Regions from separate parts of the Halomonas sp. CSM-2 genome, predicted to be linked through region 2. Evidence: predicted binding sites of a transcription regulator. Region 2 holds the regulator's gene; each other region holds the start of a gene.
What was found. Region 2 encodes sigma-54, which starts transcription at its own class of promoters, with help from an activator protein. Its sites were predicted from a motif close to TGGCACNNNNNTTGCTNT; they were not measured.
Positions count from the first base shown of each region.

Region 1: the regulator sigma-54 is predicted to act here: its motif matches at 2,483-2,500, upstream of urtA (urea ABC transporter substrate-binding protein).
Region 3: the regulator sigma-54 is predicted to act here: its motif matches at 2,432-2,449, upstream of B7L15_RS13340 (amino acid ABC transporter substrate-binding protein).

Region 1 is NZ_NBYR01000014.1:41,731-46,654, forward strand. It holds gene urtB (urea ABC transporter permease subunit UrtB) at 1-891, opposite strand, end outside; gene urtA (urea ABC transporter substrate-binding protein) at 1,048-2,388, opposite strand; gene B7L15_RS13210 (tripartite tricarboxylate transporter permease) at 2,718-4,244, opposite strand; gene B7L15_RS13215 (tripartite tricarboxylate transporter TctB family protein) at 4,244-4,696, opposite strand; gene B7L15_RS13220 (Bug family tripartite tricarboxylate transporter substrate binding protein) at 4,696-4,924, opposite strand, start outside.
Region 2 is NZ_NBYR01000005.1:93,486-98,409, reverse strand. It holds gene B7L15_RS05415 (KpsF/GutQ family sugar-phosphate isomerase) at 1-16, shown strand, start outside; gene B7L15_RS05410 (KdsC family phosphatase) at 38-574, shown strand; gene lptC (LPS export ABC transporter periplasmic protein LptC) at 581-1,159, shown strand; gene lptA (lipopolysaccharide transport periplasmic protein LptA) at 1,163-1,657, shown strand; gene lptB (LPS export ABC transporter ATP-binding protein) at 1,668-2,417, shown strand; gene B7L15_RS05390 (RNA polymerase factor sigma-54) at 2,522-3,943, shown strand; gene hpf (ribosome hibernation-promoting factor, HPF/YfiA family) at 4,030-4,338, shown strand; gene B7L15_RS05380 (PTS sugar transporter subunit IIA) at 4,343-4,816, shown strand; gene rapZ (RNase adapter RapZ) at 4,893-4,924, shown strand, end outside.
Region 3 is NZ_NBYR01000014.1:68,593-73,516, reverse strand. It holds gene B7L15_RS13350 (amino acid ABC transporter permease) at 1-51, opposite strand, end outside; gene B7L15_RS13345 (amino acid ABC transporter permease) at 68-1,258, opposite strand; gene B7L15_RS13340 (amino acid ABC transporter substrate-binding protein) at 1,350-2,375, opposite strand; gene speE (polyamine aminopropyltransferase) at 2,604-3,470, opposite strand; gene hemE (uroporphyrinogen decarboxylase) at 3,467-4,582, opposite strand; gene ribA (GTP cyclohydrolase II) at 4,810-4,924, shown strand, end outside.

The sequences.
Region 1 (4,924 bases), on a different contig from region 2:
CAGGGCCAGCCCCGGCTGGCCGGGCAGCAGTTGCTGCATGGCCCAGGTGGTATAGGCCCCCAGCATGATCAGCTCGCCGTGGGCCATGTTGATCACGCCCATCACGCCGAAGGTGATCGCCAGGCCAATGGCCGCGAGCACCAGCACCGAGCCCATGGAAAGGCCGAAGTAGAGCGTCTCGGCGGCGCGGTTGATTTTAAGGTTTTGCTCGATATCGGCCAGGGCGGCGGTGGCGGCGTCGACCATCTGCGGGTCATCCGATTGGGTAGCACGACCCAACGCCACCCGGACGTTACTGTTCAAGCTACCCGATAGCACCTCGACGGCCTCGATGTCGCCCTGGTTGAGGCGATAGACCGCCAGCGCTTGATTCAACCGATCGCGTACCGCTGCCGACGGTTCGTTTTCCAGCCGGTTGGTGAGCGGCTCGACCTGTTCTTCCTCTACCTCGCCAATCAGCCGTTTCGCCGCGTCCAAACGGGCGTCTTGATCGCCGTTATATAGCTCGACCAGCGAAATCGCCGAGCGCAGTTGCGTGCGTAGCGCGTTGTTGATGGTTAACCGATCCAGGTCGCGGCGGCTGACCTCGCCCAGGGCCTCCCCGGTCAGGGCATCTTCAACGGTGACGTCAAGCCCCGCGGTTTGTAGCGCGATCACAAAGCGGCCGTCGTCTTTCAGTCGCTGTAAGTCGCTATCCAGCAGCGCCTGCAACCAGACGTCGGCGCGCTCTTGCTCGCTTTCGATAATGGCGTTGATGGCCATGGCTTTGTCGTCGAATGAGCGCGTATCCAGCGCTTCAAGGAGCGCTTGACCATCGTCGTCCTGTGCCTGAACCGCCATGGGAAACCAGGCCAGCAGGCTGATAAGCAAACAGGTGACGATCCTTGACATGATACGTGCTGTCCACGAATAGCAAGGGATCCTCATGGGTGAGTCCTTCGAGTGGCGTGCCCCAGGCGGTGCCATAAGCAAGGCATCGCCTGGGTAGATGAATAAGGGGAAAACGGATCCAACAACGGGGCGGCTTACACCGCCCCTGACATAGGCTTACTCGGTCTGCGCTTCTTCAGCATCGCTACCCATGCAGCGGTTTTCCGCCACGTTGTAGTTGCCGCATTCCATTGGCTTGCGCCAGTCGCTGATCAGATCACGCGAACCGGGTAAGTAGTCCGACCAGGCATCGCCTGCCACGGTAGACGGCGTTTCCCAAACCACGGCGAACTGGCCGTTGTCCTGAATTTCCCCGATCATGACCGGCTTGGTGATGTGGTGGTTGGGCATCATCGCGGCCGAACCACCCGACAGGTTGGGCACGGTCACGCCGATGATGGCATCTTTAACCGCGTCCACATCGGTGGTACCGGCTTTCTGAACAGCCTCTACCCACATGTTGAAGCCGATGTAGTGGGCTTCCATCGGGTCGTTGGTCACGGCGTCGTCTTCGCCGGTATGCTCAAGCCAGGCGTCGATGAAGTCGTAGTTGGCGTCGGCATCCACGCTCATGAAGTAGTTCCAGGCTGCCAGGTGGCCCACCAGCGGCCCAGTATCGATCCCGGTGAGTTCCTGCTCGCCCACCGAGAAGGCGACGACGGGAATATCGGCCGCGTCGATACCCTGGTTGCCCAGCTCACGGTAGAACGGCACATTGGCATCACCGTTAACGGTGGATACCACGGCGGTTTTCTTGCCTTCGCTGCCGAAGCGGCCAATTTCCGACACGATATTCTGCCAATCGGAGTGACCAAAGGGCGTGTAGTTGACCATGATATCTTCGTCGGCCACGCCAAATTCTTCTTTCAGGTAGGCTTCCAGGATACGGTTAGTGGTGCGCGGATAGACGTAGTCGGTACCCGCCAGGACCCAGCGCTCCACGCCGACCTGATCATGCAGGTAGTTAACGGCCGGAATCGCCTGCTGGTTGGGTGCCGCGCCGGTGTAGAAGACGTTTTCGGACGACTCTTCACCTTCATATTGCACCGGATAGAACAGTAGCCCGTTCAACTCTTCCACCACGGGCAGTACCGATTTACGCGATACGGAGGTCCAGTTACCAAAAATGACGTCCACTTCTTCCTGCTCAAGAAGCTCCCGGGCGCGCTCGGCAAACAGGGGCCAGTCGGAAGCAGGGTCGACCACCACGGGTTCAATTTCACGGCCGAGCAGGCCGCCGGCTTCATTCTGCTGCTCAACCAGCATCTCGACGGTGTCTTTAAGGACGGTTTCGCTGATGGCCATGGTGCCGGACAGCGAGTGCAGGATACCGACTTTGATCGGGTCGTCGTCTTGTGCGACGGCCTGGGTACTGGCCCCCATCACAGCAGCGGTCAGCAGGGCAGTTGAGAACACTCTAGACGTCTTCGGGTGTGTCTTGCGTAGGAAAGTGGTCACTTGAATCTCCTTGCACCCCTTATGCTGGGGGCTCGTTTATTGGCGTCGTATGCCAAGCAACAAAGCTTGGTATACGTCCACTAGCAACAAACAATTTGCAAGGGCTGCGCCAGATTGGCACATAAGCAACTTATGGACGCACAATCAGCAACTTAAGATAAGTCTAAAAAACCAGAATACGACTAAGAGCACCAAGATAGCGCAGCAGCTGTCGGCGAGCGCACGCTGATCATGCACCAGTAACGCTCAATGCACTGTGACCGTGCAAAAACGGGGCGCCGACTCTCGTCGACGCCCCGTTTTTCAGGGTTGATGAATCCGTTCCAGGATTAATCGCTGCCAGACGCTCCCTCTTCGATGGGATTGCGCATCCGGCGGCGCAGGATGGGCCCAATAATATAGGGCAGGATCAAGCCCAGACCGGCAAATACCCAAAGGCCAATGGCCAGGCCGCTGTTCCATAGTATGGTCCAGTCACCGTCGGATATATCCATGGCGTGGCGCAGGTTCTTTTCCATCTCCGGCCCCAATAACAGACCGAGAATGATCGGCACCAGGGGAATCTCAAGCTTACGCAGCAGATAGCCGGCAACGCCAAAGATCACCATGAAGTAGAGATCGAAGACGGTATTGCTGATCGAGTAGATGCCGACAAAGGCAATCATGGTAACGATCGGCAGCAGGTACATGGGCGGTACCGACAGCAGCTTGACGAAGATCCCCACCATCGGAATGTTCAGGATCAGCAGCAGGAAGTTACCCACCAGGAGAGCGGCAATCACGCCCCAGACAATGTCGGCATTCTGGGTAAACATCAGCGGGCCCGGCGTGATGTTCAGCGAAATCAGCAGCGCCAGCAGCACCGCCGTCGTGCCGCTACCCGGCACACCCAATGTCAGCATGGGCACCAGCGCGCCGCTTGAAGCACCGTTGTTACCGGCCTCGGGACCTGCGACACCGCGTGGATCACCCTTGCCGAAGTAGCCTTTCTTGCCCACGACCTTTTTTTCCAGGGTATAACCAATAAAGCTACCCAGCGACGCACCGGCACCTGGCAGCACGCCAGCGATGAAGCCCAGCACCCCACCACGAAAGCTGGAGGGCAGGATCTCTCGGATATCCTTCCACTTGAGCGAGAGCTTGTTGACCGCCATTTTTTCCTTGCCACCACCGGCCTTCTCTTCGATGAAGAACAACAGCTCGGAAATGGCGAACAGCCCCACAATCGCAATGATGAAATCCACGCCCTCGTAGAGTTCCAGCGTTCCAAACGTAAAGCGCTGTACCCCGGTGGAATCGATACCCACCGTGGCAATCATCAAACCGATGGCGGCTGCTACAACGGTCTTCATTGGATTCTTGCCAGTGATACCGCCCAAGGTTGCGAACGCCAGCAGGAAGAGCGCGAAATACTCGGCAGGCCCGAAGGTCAAGGCGAACTTTGCCAACAGAGGTGCCAATATAATCAGCCCTATGGTGGCCACCAGGCTACCGATAAAGGACGCAACGGCAGAGATCGCCAACGCCTCGGACGCCTTGCCCTGTTGTGCCATCGGGTAGCCATCAAGACAGGTCATCATCGCCGGTTCGTCACCGGGAATATTGAGCAGTATCGAGGAAATGCGCCCGCCATACATCGCCCCGGCATACACCGACGTCAGCATGATGAGGGCGGTTTCCGGTGCCAGACCGAGGGTAAAGGCCAGCGGGATCAGGATCGCCACCCCGTTGGCCGGGCCAAGGCCTGGCAAGGCACCGATCAAAGTGCCCAAAAAGGCACCGATCAGCGCAAACATCAGGTTATGGGGCTGCAGCGCGACGCCAAACCCGTCCATCAAGAAGCCAAGCGTTTCCATTAGCCCACCTCCAAGAACGACAATATGCCTAGCGGTAGCGCCAGATCGAGGGCAAAACTGAATACCAGGTACACCACCACACCGGAAACCGCTCCAGTGATATAAGCCTTGACCGGGCGTGACCCCATGCGCCAGCAGAGAGTCCCCACAGCCAGTGCGGTGCTGATGATGAAGCCTAGCGGTTGCAGCAGCATGGCATACAGAACCAGCACCACGACCGCAACGATCAGTTCGATACCGGTACGGCTCCATGGCCAGGCATTATCCGGATCCGGCCGTACGACCATGTACAGGCTGGACAGCCCCAATACGACGGCTAATAACAGAGGAAATGTCTCGGGGCCGACCGCCTCGGACCCGCCAAACGGTTCGGGAAACTGAGTGGCGCCCCAGCCGTACGCGACGGCCAGGACGATCATCAGTATTCCAAAGATACGATCATTGAAAACCATCACTGAATCAGCCCGATATCCGTGGACAGCTGTTCGATATCTTTGATCTGGTCTTTAACGAAGGTCTCGAACTCACCGGCGCTCATGTGGAAAGGCATCAGGCCATTTTGCTGCATGACGTTCTTCCATTCATCGCTCGCATAGATGGTATCCATGGCATCGACCCAGTACTGCTTGGCTTCGTCAGAGATATCCGCTGGCATATAGAAGCCGCGCCAGTTGGGGCCC
Region 2 (4,924 bases):
CAGCGGCGTTATTTAACCTAAATCGACCGGAGTCCTAATGACCCTTTCTGCTGACCTACTCGACCGACTACGTCGCATTCGCTTATTTGCCCTTGATGTCGATGGTGTGCTTACCGATGGTCGCCTCTACTTTCAAGCCGACGGTGTCGAAATAAAAGCCTTCCACACCCAGGACGGCCATGGACTCAAGTTATTGAAACGTGCGGGCATCTCAGTAGCCTTGATCACCGGCCGCGACTCCCCCATGGTCAGCCAACGTGCCGCCGCTCTGGGCATCCCCCACGTCTATCAAGGCTGCGAAGATAAACTGGCCGTCCTCCGCGGCCTGTGCCAACGCCTGGAGCTTGACTTGTCTCAGGTTGCTTATTGCGGTGACGACCTTCCCGACCTGGCCAGCATCAAGCGTTCGGGGGTTGGCATCACGGTACCCAACGCCCCTGACTACATGCACACCCACGCTGACTGGGTCACCGAACGCCTGGGGGGACACGGCGCTGTCCGCGAAGTCTGCGATACATTACTCGATGCTCAGGGCCACTGGGGTGCCGTCGTCGATACTTATCTACACGGCTGAGGCACTATGCTGAAGACACTGCGCACGCGCCTGGGACTGGCCCTGATAGTGCTGGCTCTGGGTGGCTTTCTGGTATGGCTGGACCCAGGTGGCCCACAGACTGTCCCGACAGACCCGGAAGCCCGAGCCGAGGAGCCAGGTCATGTCCTTCACAATGCCGAGCTTACACTGTTTGATGAACAGGGGAATATTCAGCAGGGGTTAACCACGCCTCGTCTGGTACATACCCCCCAATCCGCCTCAACACTCGCCGAAACGCCGCACGCCACGCTTTATGACAGCGAGCGACGTATCTGGAACGCCACGTCAGAGATAGGTACGCTGAATACCCGTTCCCAGGAGCTGACGCTTTCGGGCAATGCAAGATTGATCGCCCCTGATGAAGGCTGGCAGCTCGACACGGACGTTCTGCACTATGAGGGGAAAACCGCCCATGCGTGGAGTAATACTCATGTGCTGCTCCAGCAACCGCCCCAGCGCATGACAGCACAGCGAATGGATGCATGGCTCAACGAGGAGGAGGTGCGCCTCGAAGGTAACGTTCAAGGCCACCACCCTCCGGAGACGCAACCCGGACAGGAATGAAACATGAAAGCGTTTATCTACACGGCGATGGCTGCTGCCTGCCTAGTGCCTTTTTACGCAACCGCAGATAATCACCAGCAACCGGTTGAAGTCGTCGCCGACCAGCTCGACCTGGATCAGCGCGCCGGTACAGCGGTCTACACCGGCAACGTCGAAGTTCGCCAAGGCAACATGCTGATAAGAGGCGACGAAGTGGAAATCCAGCGAAATGAGGAAGGCGAGCTCTCGCGGGCCACGGCGCTGGGCGAACGGGCCTATTTGCGGCGGCAGCCCGAAGACCAGGATGGCCCGATGGAAGGCTGGGGTCGAAGGGTGATTTACCATGTCGCCGAGCGACGCGTCGAGTTGATTGACCAGGCGGAAATCATCCAGCAAGGCGACCGCTTCACCGGGGGGCGGCTGGAATACTTTATCGACCGCGAGTTCGTCAAGGCGCGCTCCGACGTCGACAATCAAGAGTCGCAGCGCATCCGCATGACGCTGCAACCCGAGGGATAAGGAGAGCCTGATGGCAGTTGCCGACAACAGCGCAACACGAACGCTATACGCCCGCCATTTGGCGAAAAGCTACAAGCGCCGACGCGTCGTAAAAGACATCAACCTGGATATCTCACAAGGCAGCATCGTCGGTTTGCTCGGCCCCAACGGCGCCGGTAAAACCACTTCATTCTACATGATTGTCGGCCTGGTCAAGGCAGATGCAGGCAGCGTCGGGATTGATAGCCTGGACCTTTCCCGAGCACCCATGCACGAGCGTGCCAAGGCAGGCATTGGCTATTTGCCCCAGGAGGCGTCGATCTTTCGCAAACTCTCCGTCGCCGACAACATCATGGCCATTTTACAAACCCGTCACGACCTGGATCGAGCCGGACGCGAAGCACGCCTGGAAACACTCCTGGAAGAGTTCCATATTACCCACATCCGCGACAATATGGGCATGAGCCTTTCCGGAGGCGAACGGCGCCGCGTCGAGATCGCCCGGTCCCTCGCGACAGAGCCTGCGTTCATCCTGCTTGATGAGCCTTTCGCAGGTGTAGACCCCATCTCCGTGGGCGATATCAAGTCGATCATCCGCGCCTTGAAGGAGCGAGGTATTGGCGTATTGATTACCGATCATAACGTGCGTGAAACGCTGGATATTTGCGATGTGGCGTATATCGTCGGCGACGGGCATATTATCGCCAGCGGTTCGCCGGCCGCCATTCTTGACAACCAGGAGGTGCGTGACGTTTACCTAGGTGCTGATTTCCGTCTCTAAAGCCAGCAGTGGCATATTTATTGCCGATGGCATACTTATTGCACTTGCACCCAAACACAACTCGCACTAGGGTGGATGCTTTCCGATAAACGAGTGGTTCTCAGATGGTCATGAAAGCTTCTCTTCAACTGCGGATCGGCACTCAGCTCACCATGACACCCCAGCTGCAGCAGGCAATTGCCCTGCTACAGCTATCAACGCTCGATTTACGCCAGGAAATCCAGCAAGCGCTTGACGCCAACCCCATGCTCGAGCAGGAAGATGAGTTCAGCGAAAGCGAGCAAGCTGACAGCGAGCCGGAAGCAAGCGAGTGGGCAGATAGCATTCCCAAGGAGCTATCCGTCGATAGCGACTGGTCAGATACCTATCAGGATACGATGGGCAGTGGCAGCACAAGTAGCGAGGGACCTGACTTCGAGCGCCAGGCCACCGGGCAAACGCTGCATGGCCACCTCCTCTGGCAACTCGCCATGACCGATTTGAGCCAACGTGAACAGTTGGTGGCCGAGAGCCTGATTGACGCACTGGATGCTAACGGTTATCTCACCCAGCCCCTTGCCGATATCCGCGAAGGACTGCGAGACCAGGGCGTGGAAGGCCTCAGCCAGCGCGAGGTTGAAACTATTCTACTGCGACTGCAACAGTTCGAGCCCACCGGCATCTTCGCCCGCGATCTTCGCGAATGCCTGATGCTTCAGCTCGCCGCACTACCCGGTGACACACCGCTGCTGATTCCTGCGCGGCGTCTGGTTCGCCAGTTCCTTGAAGCGCTGGGTAAAAATGATCAGCGCCTCCTCAAGCGAAGACTCGGCCTGGACGATGTGCAACTCGATGACGTCATCCAACTGATCAGAAGCCTGGACCCGCGCCCCGGCAGCGTTTACAGCGCCACTGACGATAGCTACGTGATTCCCGACCTGGTAGTTCGCCACGATAACGAAGGCTGGCACCTCGAACTCAACCCAGAGGCCTTACCCAAGCTCAGGATTCAACCCGACTACGCTAGCCTGATCAAGCGCGCCGACAAGAGTCATGATAACCAGTTCCTCAAGGATCACTTGCAGGAAGCCCGCTGGCTGATCAAAAGCCTCTCCAGCCGCAACGACACCCTGTTACGCGTCGGCCGCGAAATCATCACTCGCCAGATCGGCTTTCTCGAACACGGCGAAGAGGCCATGAAACCGCTTATCCTGGCCGATATTGCCGATGCGGTAGAGATGCATGAGTCGACCATCTCTCGCGTCACCACCCAGAAGTTCATCCATACACCGCGGGGCATTTTCGAGCTTAAATACTTCTTTTCCAGCCAGATCAGTGGCCAGGACGGCGACAGCCACTCCAGCACGGCCATTCGCGCTCGTCTCAAAAAACTGATTCAGGAAGAACCCCCCGGCAAACCTTTGTCAGATAGCCGTCTTGTCATCCTGCTGGAGGAAGCCGGCATCCACGTGGCACGTCGCACGGTTGCCAAATACCGCGAAGGCATGGGCATCCCTTCGTCCAGCGAACGGCGTCGCTTACGTTAAGCAAACGGAAACTCAACACAAGGGCTTTGCTTAACGCCAAAAAGGGTTACAATCGAAGGACAGTCCGACGGATAAGGAGTACGTCAATGCAAGTCAATATCACCGGTCATCATGTAGATCTGACTGACGCCTTGCGTGACTATGTCAACGAAAAGCTGGAACGCGTTGAGCGCCATTACGACAACATCACCACCGTGCAGGTAACGCTCTCGGTCGAAAAAGAGCGTCAACAGGCCGCCTGCACACTCCACGCTGCTGGGGCTGACTTGCATGCTGAGGCCCTCGATAATGACATGTACGCCGCCATCGACGCCCTGGCGGACAAGATTGATCGACAGCTCGTTAAGCATAAGGAAAAAGCACAAGCCCGCGCCCAGGGCGCAGGTGTGCGTTAATTCAATGACGTTGGCCACAATCCTCCCCCCGGAACGCGTTCTCTACGATGTGCCCGGGGGCAGCAAAAAAAGGGTGCTGGAGTTTTTCAGCACCTTTATCGCACAAAACATTCCCAGCCTCGACAGCCAGGAAGTGTTCAGCCGTTTGATTGGTCGTGAACGCCTCGGCAGTACGGGGATTGGCAACGGCGTGGCGATTCCCCATGCTCGAAGCCCGCACTGTGATTCACCTATCGCCGGCTTTCTCAAACTCAATGAAGCGGTCGACTTTGACGCCATTGATGGCGACCCGGTTGACCTGGTGTTTGTTCTTCTCGTGCCTGAAGAAGCCGACGACACCCACCTCGCACTGCTGGGACAAGTTGCTTCCATCATGAATGATGCCGACACGCGCCAGCAGCTACGTAAGTCGGGTAGTCAACGTGAATTGCTGGACCTCATCTCCGCCAAGATACGCGACCAGGCGGCCAGCCTTTAATAGGTCGGCACGTAATGAACCGTCCTGACCAAGGGGCGTTTATCCAAGTCGCTTGACCGCAAGCAAGAGAGCCTTCATGCAACTCGTCATTATTAGTGGCCGATCGGG
Region 3 (4,924 bases), on a different contig from region 2:
GGTGCCTTTCGGAGCAGGCTGCTCGGGTATCATGTCTTTGTTGTGAATCATAAAGGTCGTCTCCGGCCTAGCGTTCGACCAGCGCAACGCGAGCGTTGAACCAGTTCATGAACATGGACACCAGCAAGCTGATGATCAGATAAACCGCCATGGTCATGGCAATCACCTCGATGGCCTGACCGGTCTGGTTGAGCGTGGTGCCAGCAAACACCGAGACCAGATCGGGATAACCGATGGCGGTGGCCAGGGAAGAGTTCTTTATCAGGTTGAGGTATTGGCTGGTGAGTGGCGGAATAATGACCCGCATGGCTTGTGGAATGATCACCAGACGCAGGACGAGTTTGCGCGGCAAGCTGAGTGCCTGGGCGGCTTCCGTTTGCCCATGAGGGATCGCCTGAATACCCGAACGCACAATTTCGGCAATGAACGACGCGGTGTAGATGGACAGCGCCAGCCACAGGGCTAGAAACTCGGGAATGATGGTGATGCCACCGCCAAAGTTGAAGCCGCGCAGTACCGGCATTTCCCAGGTCACCGGTACACCCGTGACGACGAGCACCAGTAGTGGAAGACCAAAAATAATCACCAGGGACATCCAGAAAACCGGCAGGCGTTTGCCGGTGGCTTCATGGCGACGTTTATTCCAGACAATCAGCGCGATACTGGCAACGATCGCCACCACAAAGGTGGCAGGAATCAGTCCGAAGCCTGACTCGAAAAGCGGTTGGGGCAGATATAGCCCACGCACATTGAGAAAGATGGCTTCGCCAAACGCCATGCTCTCCCGGGCGCTGGGTAGAGCCCGCAGTACCGCGAAGTACCAGAAGAAAATCTGCAACAGCAGCGGAATATTACGGAAGGTTTCGATGTAGGCGTTGGCTAACCTAGCGATCAGCCAATTGGGCGAAAGCCGCGCAATACCGACAATAAAACCGATAATCGAGGCGGCCAACACCCCCAATCCACCGACCAGCAGCGTGTTAAGCAGGCCGATCACGAAAGTACGGCCGTAGCTACTCTGGGAGGAGTACTCGATCAAGGTCTGGCCAATACCGAAGCCGGCGGTGTTGCTTAAAAAGCCAAAGCCAGTGGTGATGCCTCGAGCCTCAAGGTTGGCTTGGGTGTTGCCGATTATATAGATAAGAAAAGCCACCACAGCGGTGACTAAGAGGATTTGGAAAATAAGCGCGCGCTTCGCGCGGTCTCGCCAGAACGGCGGCTTTTGGCCGACGGGGCGAGCATTGGGTCGTACAGACATGGGTGGCGTCTCCGCGATACGGAAAGTCAATCAGATGGCCCGCCTATACCCTGGCAACAGGGCATGGCGGGCCAGGGGTCAAGCGAGACGCTTAGCGAATCGGCGGAGCATACTGGAAGCCACCGTCAGTCCACAGGGCGTTGACACCGCGTTCAATTTCAAGCGGTGAGCCCATGCCCACGTTGCGGTCGAAGCTTTCAGCGTAGTTGCCGACTTGGCTGATGATGTTGTAGGCCCAGTCAGCCTCCAGTCCCATGCCTTCGCCGTAGTTGCCATCCTGGCCTAGCAGTCGTGCAACATTGGGGTCTTCAGACGATGTCATCTCGTCGACATTTTCGCTGGTAACACCGTATTCTTCAGCGTTGATCATGGCGAACAGCGACCATTTCACGATGTTGAACCAGGTATCATCGCCCTGGCGTACCACGGGGCCCAGCGGTTCTTTGGAGATCACGTCCGAAAGAATCATTGAGCCTTCAGGGTTATCTAGCTGGATACGCAGGGCGGCCAACTGAGAAGTGTCGGATGTCAGTACGTCACAGCGTCCTGCCTGATAGCCGCCCACGGTTTGTTCGGAGGTATCAAATACGATGGGGTTGAATTCCATGTCATTAGCACGGAAGTAGTCGGCGAGGTTTAGCTCGGTGGTGGTACCTGACTGAATGCAGATGGACGCACCGTTTAACTCATCTGCGCCCGTAATCCCCAGATCCCGTGACACCATGAAGCCTTGGCCGTCATAGAACGTTACGCCGGTGAAATTGAGACCCAACGTGGTGTCGCGCGTCGTGGTCCAGGTGGTGTTGCGTGACAGTACATCCACTTCGCCAGACTGCAGGGCCGTGAAGCGCTCTACGGCATTGAGGGAAATGTAGTCAACCGCGTCGGCATCACCGAGTACGGCGGCGGCGACGGCGCGGCAGACGTCAACGTCAAGCCCTTGCCAATTGCCATCGTCATCCGGTGCCGAGAAGCCGGGTAAGCCATCGCTGACGCCGCAACGAACGGCGCCGTTATCCCGGGTATCTTCCAGCGTGTCGGCCTGAGCGGTGGTCATACCCGCAAGGGTAATCGAACCAGCAGATACCAGCAGCGCCAAGTGTTTTTTATTCAACATGTAGGTTCCCTCGAATTGTTTGAAATCGTTATCCATGCCGTAGCATGTGACTAAACCTAGCAAGGAAGATGCCAAAAGGGGTACAGGCGCTGATTCAGCGCTTTTCAACGATAAATCGAACGTTTGATACGAACGTCTAGGTGCAAAAAATAAAAATGCCCACCCTCCATGCACCTTTGTGGGGCGGGGAGGCAGTGGGCAATGATGAAAAGCGGTTTTCTGGCGGGATTATTTGGCGGCGATGGCCCTGCGCATGAACGGTGGTAACGCCAGTGCGCCGCGATGGGCTTCCAGCGTGTAGTACTCAAGCGGCAGGTCGTGGTTGGCAACTGCCTGCTCGCGAAAGGTGTTCACGTCAGTGTTTTTGCCTGCCAGTGTCACGCTCCACCAGCCGGACGGATACACTGGCTGCGGGAAGGGCAGCGTGGCGACGCTGTCAAACCCGGCTTCCTGCATGTCGTTGCGCAGTTCACGAATGATGGTGCCGCTATGGTAAAGCGGCGATTCGCTCTGCTGTACCATGACGCCGCCGTCTTTAAGGATGCGATGGCAGCGCCTTAAGAAATCGGTTTTAAACAGGCCCTCGGCTGGGCCAACCGGGTCGGTGGAGTCGATAATCAGTACATCGATGCTCTCGTCGGGGGTATCGTCCACCCACTTGACGCCATCGGCGAACAGCAGCTCGGCGCGGGGATCATTGTTCGATTCCACCAGCGCTGGAAAGAAGCGCTCGGAGGCTTTGGTGACTTCCTCGTCGATATCTATCTGGGTGACGTGTTCAACGCCAGGGTGACGCAATACTTCTTTGAGTGTCCCGCAGTCGCCGCCGCCAATGATCACCACCCGCTTGGGGGCCTGATGGGTGAACAACGCCGGATGGGCAATCATCTCGTGGTAGAGAAAGTTATCGCGGTCGGTGAGCATCACGCAGCCGTCCAGCACCAGTAGGTTGCCATAGGTCTCGGTGGCGTAGACTTCCAGGTGCTGATAGGCGCTTTGCACATCCAGCAGTTTATCAGTGACTTTCAGCGAGAAAGCACTGCCGTGGCTATCGAAGACTTCGGTAAACCACTGGTCGTCACGTAATTTGCTCATGGCTGGGCTCCCGGATGTGCATCGTTCGATTGGATCGCGATGCTCTGATGATATTGCGGGCTAAGGTCGTGCAGCGCTTCCATGAAGGCGGTGACATGATCCGGGTTGGTGAACTGGCTGATGCCGTGGCCCAGGTTAAAGATATGCCCGGGACCATGGCCGTAGCTTTCCAGCACGCGGGCAACTTCGGCGCGGATCGCGGAAGGCCGCGCGAACAGCACGTTGGGGTCCAGGTTGCCCTGTAGCGCGACCTTGTGGCCGACCCGGGCGCGGGCATCGGAAAGCTCTGTGGACCAGTCGATGCCCACGGCATCGGACCCGGCACAAGCGATGTGTTCCAGCCACTGGCCGCCATTCTTGGTGAACAGAATCACTGGCACCCGGCGCCCGTCATGCTCGCGGATCAGCCCGGCGACAATCTGCTCCATATAGCGCAGCGAAAACTCGAGGTACGCCGGGGTGGTCAGCGCGCCGCCCCAGGTATCGAAAATCTGTACCGCCTGGGCGCCCGCACGAATCTGCGCGTTAAGGTAGTCGGTCACCGCGTGGGCCAGGGTGTCCAGCAACTGGTGCATGGTATCCGGCGTGTCATAGAGCATGGTTTTCAGGTGGCGAAAATCTTTGCTCGAGCTGCCCTCGACCATATAGGTAGCCAGTGTCCAGGGGCTGCCGGAGAAGCCAATCAACGGCATGCGGCCGTTCAGCTCACGGCGAATCGTGGACACCGCACGCATCACGTAATCCAGGTCGCGCTCGGCATCGGGAACGCGGAGCGCGGCAACCTCATCAGCGGTACGCACGGTCTTTTTGAACTTGGGGCCCTCACCGGTTTCGAAATACAGCCCCAGGCCCATGGCGTCGGGAATCGTCAGGATATCCGAAAACAGGATGGCGGCATCCAGCGGGAAACGCTCAAGAGGCTGCAGCGTTACCTCGCAAGCCAGGTCATGGTTTTGGCAAAGGTCCATGAAACTACCTGCATCGGCGCGTTTAGCGCGGTATTCCGGAAGATAGCGCCCTGCCTGGCGCATCATCCACACGGGCGTGCGGTCAACGGGCTCGCGCGCCAAGGCGCGAAGAAAACGATCGTTTTGCAAAGGTGTGGGGTTCATAGACACTTGCTCTTGAGAAGTTTGCCCGCATTGTAGGGAGCTATTGTACTGGAAGATAGACCGCAAGGCGGCGCGACCCATGGCAAAAATTGTCGCACCACGCCGATTTTTCTCGACGTTTTTCCGTCACGCTAATCGTGAGCCGACCGCCGCTTCCTGCTAAACTACACGACCATTTTGCCAACACTGGTGTGGTTAACTGGTTTGGTTAATCAGCGAGGTAACCTGTGACCATTCGCTTCATCGCCGCTTCACACCTGCCCACGCCCTGGGCCACGTTTACCATGCATGGTTTCGAAGACGAAGCCACAGGCAAGGATCATATCGCCTTGACGCTGGGTG